One region of the Streptomyces sp. NPDC088733 genome, then DNA from elsewhere that is predicted to be linked to it. Evidence: riboswitches for the same ligand, from Rfam matches in the RefSeq annotation. Region 1 holds a riboswitch; the other holds the start of a gene.
The links. Region 1 has a riboswitch for thiamine pyrophosphate ahead of thiC (phosphomethylpyrimidine synthase ThiC). Riboswitches for the same ligand answer to the same signal wherever they lie in the genome.

Region 1 (3,895 bases):
CCGAGAGCGGTCGGCAGATCCCGGGGAAGACCCCCCTCGTCCTCGACACGAAGATCCCGGGTTGTCCGTCCGACTGGGTCGCCCGGACGATCCCGCCGGGCGGCAGCGTGACGGAGTGCAGCATCCACCTGGTGACGGACGACGGCGACAAGCCGTTCGCGGTGGGTTTCAAGGAGGCGGGCCGGCCAGGACTGGTGGCCTGGTCGGCCCCTCTCCGCTGAGGCGGCCCGGTCAGCCGGCCGAACTGCCGCCCGTCTCCGCGAGCGGCAGGTACACCCGGTTGCCCGCCGCGGCGAACTCTGCCGACTTCTCCGCCATGCCGGCCTCGATCTCCTCGGCCGTGCCGCCGTGCTGCCGCCGGATGTCCTGGGAGATCTTCATGGAGCAGAATTTCGGGCCGCACATCGAGCAGAAGTGCGCCGTCTTCGCCGGCTCCGCCGGCAGGGTCTCGTCGTGGAAGGCCCGTGCCGTGTCCGGGTCGAGGGCCAGGTTGAACTGGTCCTCCCAGCGGAACTCGAAGCGGGCGTCGGACAGGGCGTCGTCCCAGTCCTGGGCGCCGGGGTGGCCCTTGGCGAGGTCGGCCGCGTGGGCGGCGATCTTGTACGTGATGACGCCGGTCTTGACGTCGTCGCGGTCGGGCAGGCCCAGGTGCTCCTTGGGCGTGACGTAGCAGAGCATCGCCGTGCCCCACCAGGCGATCATCGCGGCGCCGATGCCGGAGGTGATGTGGTCGTAGGCGGGCGCGATGTCGGTGGTCAGCGGGCCGAGGGTGTAGAACGGCGCCTCCTCGCAGATCTCCTGCTGGAGGTCGATATTCTCCTTGATCTTGTGCATCGGGACGTGCCCCGGCCCCTCGATCATGGTCTGCACGCCGTGCCGCTTGGCGACGGAGTTGAGCTCGCCGAGCGTGCGCAGCTCCGCGAACTGCGCCTCGTCGTTGGCGTCCGCGATGGAGCCGGGGCGCAGGCCGTCGCCCAGGGAGTAGGTGACGTCGTAGGCGGCGAGGATCTCGCAGAGCTCCTCGAAGTGCTCGTAGAGGAAGCTCTCCTTGTGGTGGGCGAGGCACCAGGCCGCCATGATCGAGCCGCCGCGGGAGACGATGCCGGTCTTGCGGCGGGCGGTGAGCGGGACGTACCGCAGCAGGACGCCCGCGTGGACGGTCATGTAGTCGACGCCCTGTTCGGCCTGCTCGACGACCGTGTCCTTGTAGATCTCCCAGGTCAGCTCCTCGGCCTTGCCGTCGACCTTCTCCAGGGCCTGGTAGAGGGGAACGGTGCCGATGGGGACGGGGGAGTTGCGGAGCACCCATTCGCGGGTGGTGTGGATGTTGCGGCCGGTGGACAGGTCCATGACCGTGTCGGCGCCCCAGCGGGTCGCCCAGGTCATCTTCTCCACCTCCTCCTCGATGGAGGAGGTCACCGCGGAGTTGCCGATGTTGGCGTTGACCTTGACCAGGAACCGCTTGCCGATGACCATCGGCTCGATCTCCGGGTGGTTGACGTTCGCCGGCAGCACCGCCCGGCCCGCCGCGATCTCCTCGCGGACGACCTCGGGGGCGACGTTCTCGCGGATCGCGGCGAACTCCATCTCCGGGGTGATCTCGCCGCGCCGGGCGTACGCGAGCTGGGTGACCGGCTGCCCGCCGCGTCCGCGCCGCGGCAGACGCGGGCGGCCGGGGAAGACGGCGTCCAGGTTGCGCAGCCCGCCGCGGGGTGACGTGTGCTTGAGGCCGTCGTCCTCGGGGCGGACGGGGCGGCCGGGGTACTCCTCGGTGTCGCCGCGGGCGACGATCCAGTTCTCCCGCAGCGGCGAAAGGCCGCGGCGGACGTCGGTGGTCACGTTCGGGTCGGTGTACGGGCCGGACGTGTCGTACAGCGTCACGTCCTGGCCGTTGGTCAGGTGCACCCGGCGGACAGGTACCTCGATGTCCGGGCGGGACCCGGTCACGTAGCCCTTGTGCCAGCCGATTTCGCGCGCGCGTGCATCCTGCATGGTCATGAGACCCACTCCCTACGCCGGCATTACCCGGTAACAGGTTCAGCGGTCGGCGCAGCTGGTGGCCCTCGGCCGGTCAGCGCCCTCTCAGCCCGGTGCTCCGAGCTCCCGCGGTGTGCAAAGGTGCGACCACGCTAGCGGGTCTTCTCCGGCGCGCACCAGTGGGCCTTGGGATGATCGGCGCGTGGACTCCCCTCATGCGCAGCCCCCCGGCCCCGGCAACGGCCACGCCCACGGCCCCGGTCACGGGCACAGTCACGGCCACAGTCACGGCCATGGCCACGGTCCGGTGCCGCCGGTCTCCCGGCATCTGCGGAAGGTGATCGCCGCGGTGCTGATCCCGTTCGTCGCCGCGGTGGTGGTCGGGCTGGTGGTGCTCTGGCCGAACGGGGTGCCGGCCCACAAGCGCTCGGGCGTCGGGTTCGACCAGCAGACGCAGTCGGGCCGGGTGGTGCGGGTGGAGAACGTCAAGTGCGCGGACGTGAACGCGGAGCCGAACACCGGCGGCCCCGGCGCGGCCCCGCCGAAGACCCCGTCGATCTGCGAGCGGGCGACCATCCGCGTCACCTCGGGCAAGGACACCGGCCGTACCTTCACCGAGATCGTGCAGCCGACCCAGACCCGGCACTACACCGAGGGGCAGAAGGTCCTGCTGTCCTACGCGCCCGGCGCGCCGAAGGAGTTGCAGTACTCGGTCACCGATGTGGACCGGGCGCTGCCGCTGTGGCTGCTGGCCGGGCTCTTCGCGGCGGCGGTGGTCGTGGTCGGGCGGCTGCGCGGGTTCCTGGCGCTGGCGGCGCTGATCGTCAGCTTCGCGGTGCTGACGCTGTTCATCCTCCCGGCGATCCTGCACGGCAGCGACCCGCTGCTGGTGGCGGTCATCGGCGGCAGCGCGATCATGCTGATCGCGCTCTACATGTGCCACGGCCTCAACGCCCGTACCTCGGTGGCCGTCCTCGGCACGCTCTGCTCGCTGCTGCTGATCGCGCTGCTGGGCTCGGTGTTCATCGACTGGGCGGTGCTCAGCGGCAACACCTCGGACGAGACCGGGCTGATCCACGACCTCTACCCGGGCATCGAGATCCACGGCCTGCTGCTGGCGGGGATCGTGATCGGATCGCTCGGTGTGCTGGACGACGTGACGGTCACCCAGACCTCGGCCGTGTGGGAGCTCCGGGACGCCGATCCGGGCGCCAGTTGGCACAAGTTGTACCGGGCGGCGATGCGCATCGGGCGCGACCACATCGCCTCGGTCGTCAACACCCTTGTGCTGGCGTACGCGGGCGCCGCGCTGCCCCTGCTGCTGCTGTTCTCCATCGCGCAGCGCGGCGTGCTGGCGGTGGCGGGCAGCGAGTTGGTGGCGGAGGAGATCGTCCGGACCCTGGTCGGCAGCATCGGGCTGGTGGTGGCCGTGCCGCTGACGACCGCGCTGGCCGCGCTGGTGGTGTCGGCGGACCGCTCCGGGAGGGACACTGTCCCCACGGGCGGCGGGCGCCGCCGGCGCCGGGCACGGTGAGTTCCTGAAGTACGGGGGTGGACGGGGTGGTCGGGCTCCAGGGGAGGGTGACCGGGGCCGTGGGCCCGGGGCTGGTCGGCGAGGTGATCGTGCAGGTCCGCGGGGGTGCGGAGGCCTTCCTCGCGTATCCGGCGACCGAGGGGGAGAGCATCGGGAAGGGCACGGTCGTGGTGGTCGTGGAGTATCTGCCGCCACGGACCGTGTACGTCGCGCCCGCCTACGGCTGACGGGGCCGGGGACGAGACGGGGACGGGTCAGGGCGGCTTCGTATCAAGAATGCGACAAGGATCCGCCAGGATCTTTCGGCGTGACTTGCGCAGGCGCACACTCCCGTACGCGGCCCCGCTCGGGGCCAATCGTAAGGGGGCGTGTGCCGATGGTGAT
Region 2 (3,895 bases), on a different contig from region 1:
CGCTACGACCCCGAGCGCATGGAGCTGTCCACGCGCGACCGGGTGGCGCTGGCCTCCTACACGGAGATCAAGGAAGGGCGCGGCACGCCCAAGGGCGGCGTGTGGCTGGACGTCTCGCACCTGCCGCGGCAGACGATCATGACGCGGCTCCCCCGGGTCTACCAGACCCTGCTGGACCTGCAGATGCTGGACATCACCCGCGAGCCCATCGAGATCGCGCCCACAGCCCACTACTCGATGGGCGGTGTCTGGGTCCGGCCCGAGGACCACAGCACGGACGTCCGCGGCCTGTACGCCATCGGCGAGGCCTCCAGCGGCCTGCACGGCGCCAACCGGCTGGGCGGCAACAGCCTCATCGAGCTGCTGGTCTTCGGCCGTCTCACCGGACAGGCGGCCGCCGCCTACTCCCAGTCGCTGACCTCGCAGCCGCGGTCGGCGTCCGCCGTGGCGCACGCCCGGGCAGAGGTCGACGACCTCCTCGCGGCCGACGGCCACGAGAACGTCCGCGCCCTCCAGCGCGCCATCCGCAACACCATGACCGAGCACGCGGGAGTCGTCCGCGACGAACAGGGGCTGCTGACCGGGCTGGAGGAACTCACCGCGATCGAGAAGCGGATGGCGGACATCGGCGTCCACCCCGACATCGCCGGCTTCCAGGACCTGGCGCACGCCTTCGACCTCAAGGCGGCGGCGCTGGCGGCGCGGGCCACACTCGAATCGGCGCTCGAACGCCGCGAGACCCGTGGCTGCCACAACCGCAGCGACTACCCGGACCTGGACCCCGCGTTCCAGGTGAACCTCGTCTGGTCCCCGACGACGGGGATCACCCGCGAGAGCATCCCGCCCGTCCCCGAGGAGATCTCCGCCCTGATGGAGGACGTCTCCACCGAGGGGAAGCTCGCCGAGTGACGCCCGGCTCGCGCGCATTGGCGCGCGAGCCCGCCGGGCGCCTGTCACAGGCGGGGTCCCCGCCCGGTCATTTTCTCCGTACGCACGAAACTCTCCGAGAGGAAGCTCCCATGAAGGTCGTCGTCATCGGCGGAACCGGGCTCATCGGCTCGAAGGTCGTCCGCAACCTCAGCGACCACGGGCACGAGGCCGTCGCCGCCTCGCCCAACACGGGCGTCAACACCCTGACGGGAGAGGGCGTCGCCGAGGTGCTCCAAGGCGCGCGGGTCGTCGTCGACGTCTCCAACTCGCCCTCGTTCGAGAACGAGGCCGTGATGCACTTCTTCCGCACCGGCACGACCAACCTGCTCAAGGCGGCCGCGGAGGCCGGTGCCACCCACTACGTCGCGCTCTCCATCGTCGGCACGGACCGGCTCCCGGAGAACGGCTACTTCAGCGCCAAGCTGGCCCAGGAGGAGCTGATCAAGGCGTCGGGCCTGCCGTACTCCATCGTCCACGCCACGCAGTTCTTCGAGTTCACGAACGGGATCGCGGACTCGGCCACCGAGGGCGACACGGTGCGCATCGCTCCCGTCAAGTTCCAGCCCATCCACTCCGACGACGTGGCCCTCGCCGTCGCCCGCACCGCGGCCGGCGCCCCCCTCGACGGAACGCTGGAGATCGCCGGCCCCGACGCCTTCCGGTTCGACGAGCTCATCCGGGACGCGCTCGCCGCCTCGAACGACCCCCGTACGGTCGTCGCGGACCCGCACGCCCCCTACTGGGGGTCCGAGCTGGAAGAGAGCTCGCTCGTGCCGCTCGGGAGCGCGCAGCTCGGCGCGACCCGCTTCGCCGACTGGCTGGCGCTGCAGAAGTGACGCCCGCGGATGGCCCCTGCCCGCCGGGGGGCAGGGGCCACCGCCATGCGGAGCGCGACCGGGCGCACACGACCCGGCGGCACCTGCTCGACATCTGCGCGGTGCGGCCCGAGCCGTCCCACGCCCTTTGAGGAAGATCCATACAGCCCGCGTTTGGCAGCATTTGACCGTGTTGCCCGCGGGCCGTGCTGATGCCGTGCCCTCCTGTCGACGCGCTGAGCAGCGGGATCGGGTTAGTCTGTCCGTCGTACCGGACACGGGGTGCCCCACCGAGGGCTGAGATCACACCCGTCGAACCTGAACCAGTTCGCACTGGCGGAGGGATGTCTTCCATGCCTTTGACGCATGTTTCCGACGGCCGGCAGACCGTCTTCGACGGCCGTATGCCGGCGGCAGCGGGCGATCTCCGCATCGAGGCGCACGGCATACAACCGGTCCCCGAGACCAACCGCTACGGCGGCCCGGGGCGGCTGTTCACCGTGTGGTTCGCTCCCAACCTCACCATGACCGGCGTGTTCACCGGCACCATCGGCATCGCCCTCGGGCTGGACTTCGCCACGGCGCTCGCGGCCGTCGTTCTCGGCACCGTGATCGGCGCGATCCCCACCGCGTACCTCGGCACCTGGGGAAGCCGGACCGGCGCGGGGCAGTTGCCGCTGGCTCGGCTCGCCTTCGGCCGGGCCGTCGCGCTCCCCGGCATCCTGCAGTGGCTGTCCTCGGTCGCCTGGGACGCGCTGATCGGGCTCTTCGGCGGCGACGCGCTGGCCCGGCTGTGCGGACTGCCGTTCTGGCTCGGCGTCCTGGTGATGATGCTCGCCCAGGGCGCTCTCGGCGTCCTCGGCTACGAGGCCATCCACCGGCTCCAGATCGTCATGACCTTCGTGCTCGCCGCCGCGTTCGCGCTGATCGCCTGGAGGCTGCTCGACGGCGTCCACCCCGCGGCCACGGGCTCCGCCCACGGCGCCGACCGGGGCGGCGCGTTCGTCCTGACCAGCACCATCGCGCTGAGTCTCGCGCTGTCCTGGGCCCCCTACGCCAGCGACTTCAGCCGCTACCTGCCGCGCACCACCTCCCGCCCGCGCATGTTCTGGTTCACCACCGCGGGCCTGGTGGTGTCCTTCGTGGCCGTCCAGGCGCTCGGGCTGTGGGGCGCGTCGGTGCTGACCGACCAGACCGCTGCCGGGGTGGCCGATCTGCTGGGAGGCGGGGCGGTGGGCGCGTTCGGGCTGCTCGCCGTGGCGTTGGCGGCCCTGTGCAGCAACGCCATGAACGACTACAGCGGATCGCTCGCCCTCCAGACCGCCGGCGTGCGCATACCGCGCCCGGCGGCGGCCGCCTTGGCCGCCGCCCTCGGCTTCCCCCTGGTGCTGTGGATGCACGCCGCCGACACCACGGCCCGCTTCCAGAACGTCCTTCTGTTCGTGGGCTACTGGATCCCGGGGTTCGTGGCGATCGTCGTCGTCGACTGGCTGGCCCGGGCACGGGCGCGGGGCGGCGAGGAGATCGACCTCGCCGCCGAGACCGGCCGTCCGCAGCCCGGGCTGCCGGCCGTGCTCGCGTTCGCCGCCGCCTTCGCCGCGGCCGTTCCGTTCATGGACACCAGCCTGTACGTCGGCCCGGTGGCGGACGCCCTGCACGGCGCCGACCTCTCGTACTACGTGGCGTTCCTGGTGGCCCTCGCCGTGTACGCGCCGCTGCGGCTGCGCCACCGCGCGCGGGCCTGAGCCGCCACACCCCCGTCCATCCCCCAAAGGAGCGACCCCATGGCCCCGTCGTCCGCCGACCACATCGCCTTCGCCGCGCAGGCGCTCACCCGCGTCCGGGAGCAGTCCCCGCTGGTCCAGTGCCTGACCAACGCGGTGGTGACGGGCTTCACCGCCAATGTCCTGCTGGCGCTGGGCGCATCGCCCGCCATGGCCGACATCCCCGGAGAGGCAGGACCGTTCGCCGGGATCGCCTCGGGGGTCCTGATCAACCTCGGCACCCCGCACGCCGAGCAGCGCGCCGCCATGACCGAGGCCGCGCGGGCGGCGGCCTCGGCCGGCACCCCGTGGGTGCTCGACCCGGTGGCCGTCGGCGCGCTGCCGGTGCGTACGGCGCTGGCGCGTGAACTCCTGGAGCTGCGGCCG

Region 2: linked by a shared signal. The riboswitch ahead of ACIP64_RS04855 (purine-cytosine permease family protein) and the one ahead of thiC (phosphomethylpyrimidine synthase ThiC) in region 1 are both predicted to bind thiamine pyrophosphate.

Annotation. Positions count from the first base shown of each region.
Region 1 covers NZ_JBIVLH010000029.1:57,779-61,673, reverse strand. The annotation lists gene ACIP64_RS35605 (hypothetical protein) at 1-221, shown strand, start outside; gene thiC (phosphomethylpyrimidine synthase ThiC) at 232-1,998, opposite strand; TPP riboswitch at 1,990-2,117, opposite strand; gene ACIP64_RS35595 (YibE/F family protein) at 2,180-3,511, shown strand; gene ACIP64_RS35590 (hypothetical protein) at 3,538-3,738, shown strand; gene ACIP64_RS35585 (SPFH domain-containing protein) at 3,888-3,895, shown strand, end outside.
Region 2 covers NZ_JBIVLH010000002.1:322,690-326,584, forward strand. The annotation lists gene ACIP64_RS04845 (L-aspartate oxidase) at 1-909, shown strand, start outside; gene ACIP64_RS04850 (SDR family oxidoreductase) at 1,020-1,766, shown strand; TPP riboswitch at 2,014-2,107, shown strand; gene ACIP64_RS04855 (purine-cytosine permease family protein) at 2,099-3,490, shown strand; gene thiM (hydroxyethylthiazole kinase) at 3,530-3,895, shown strand, end outside.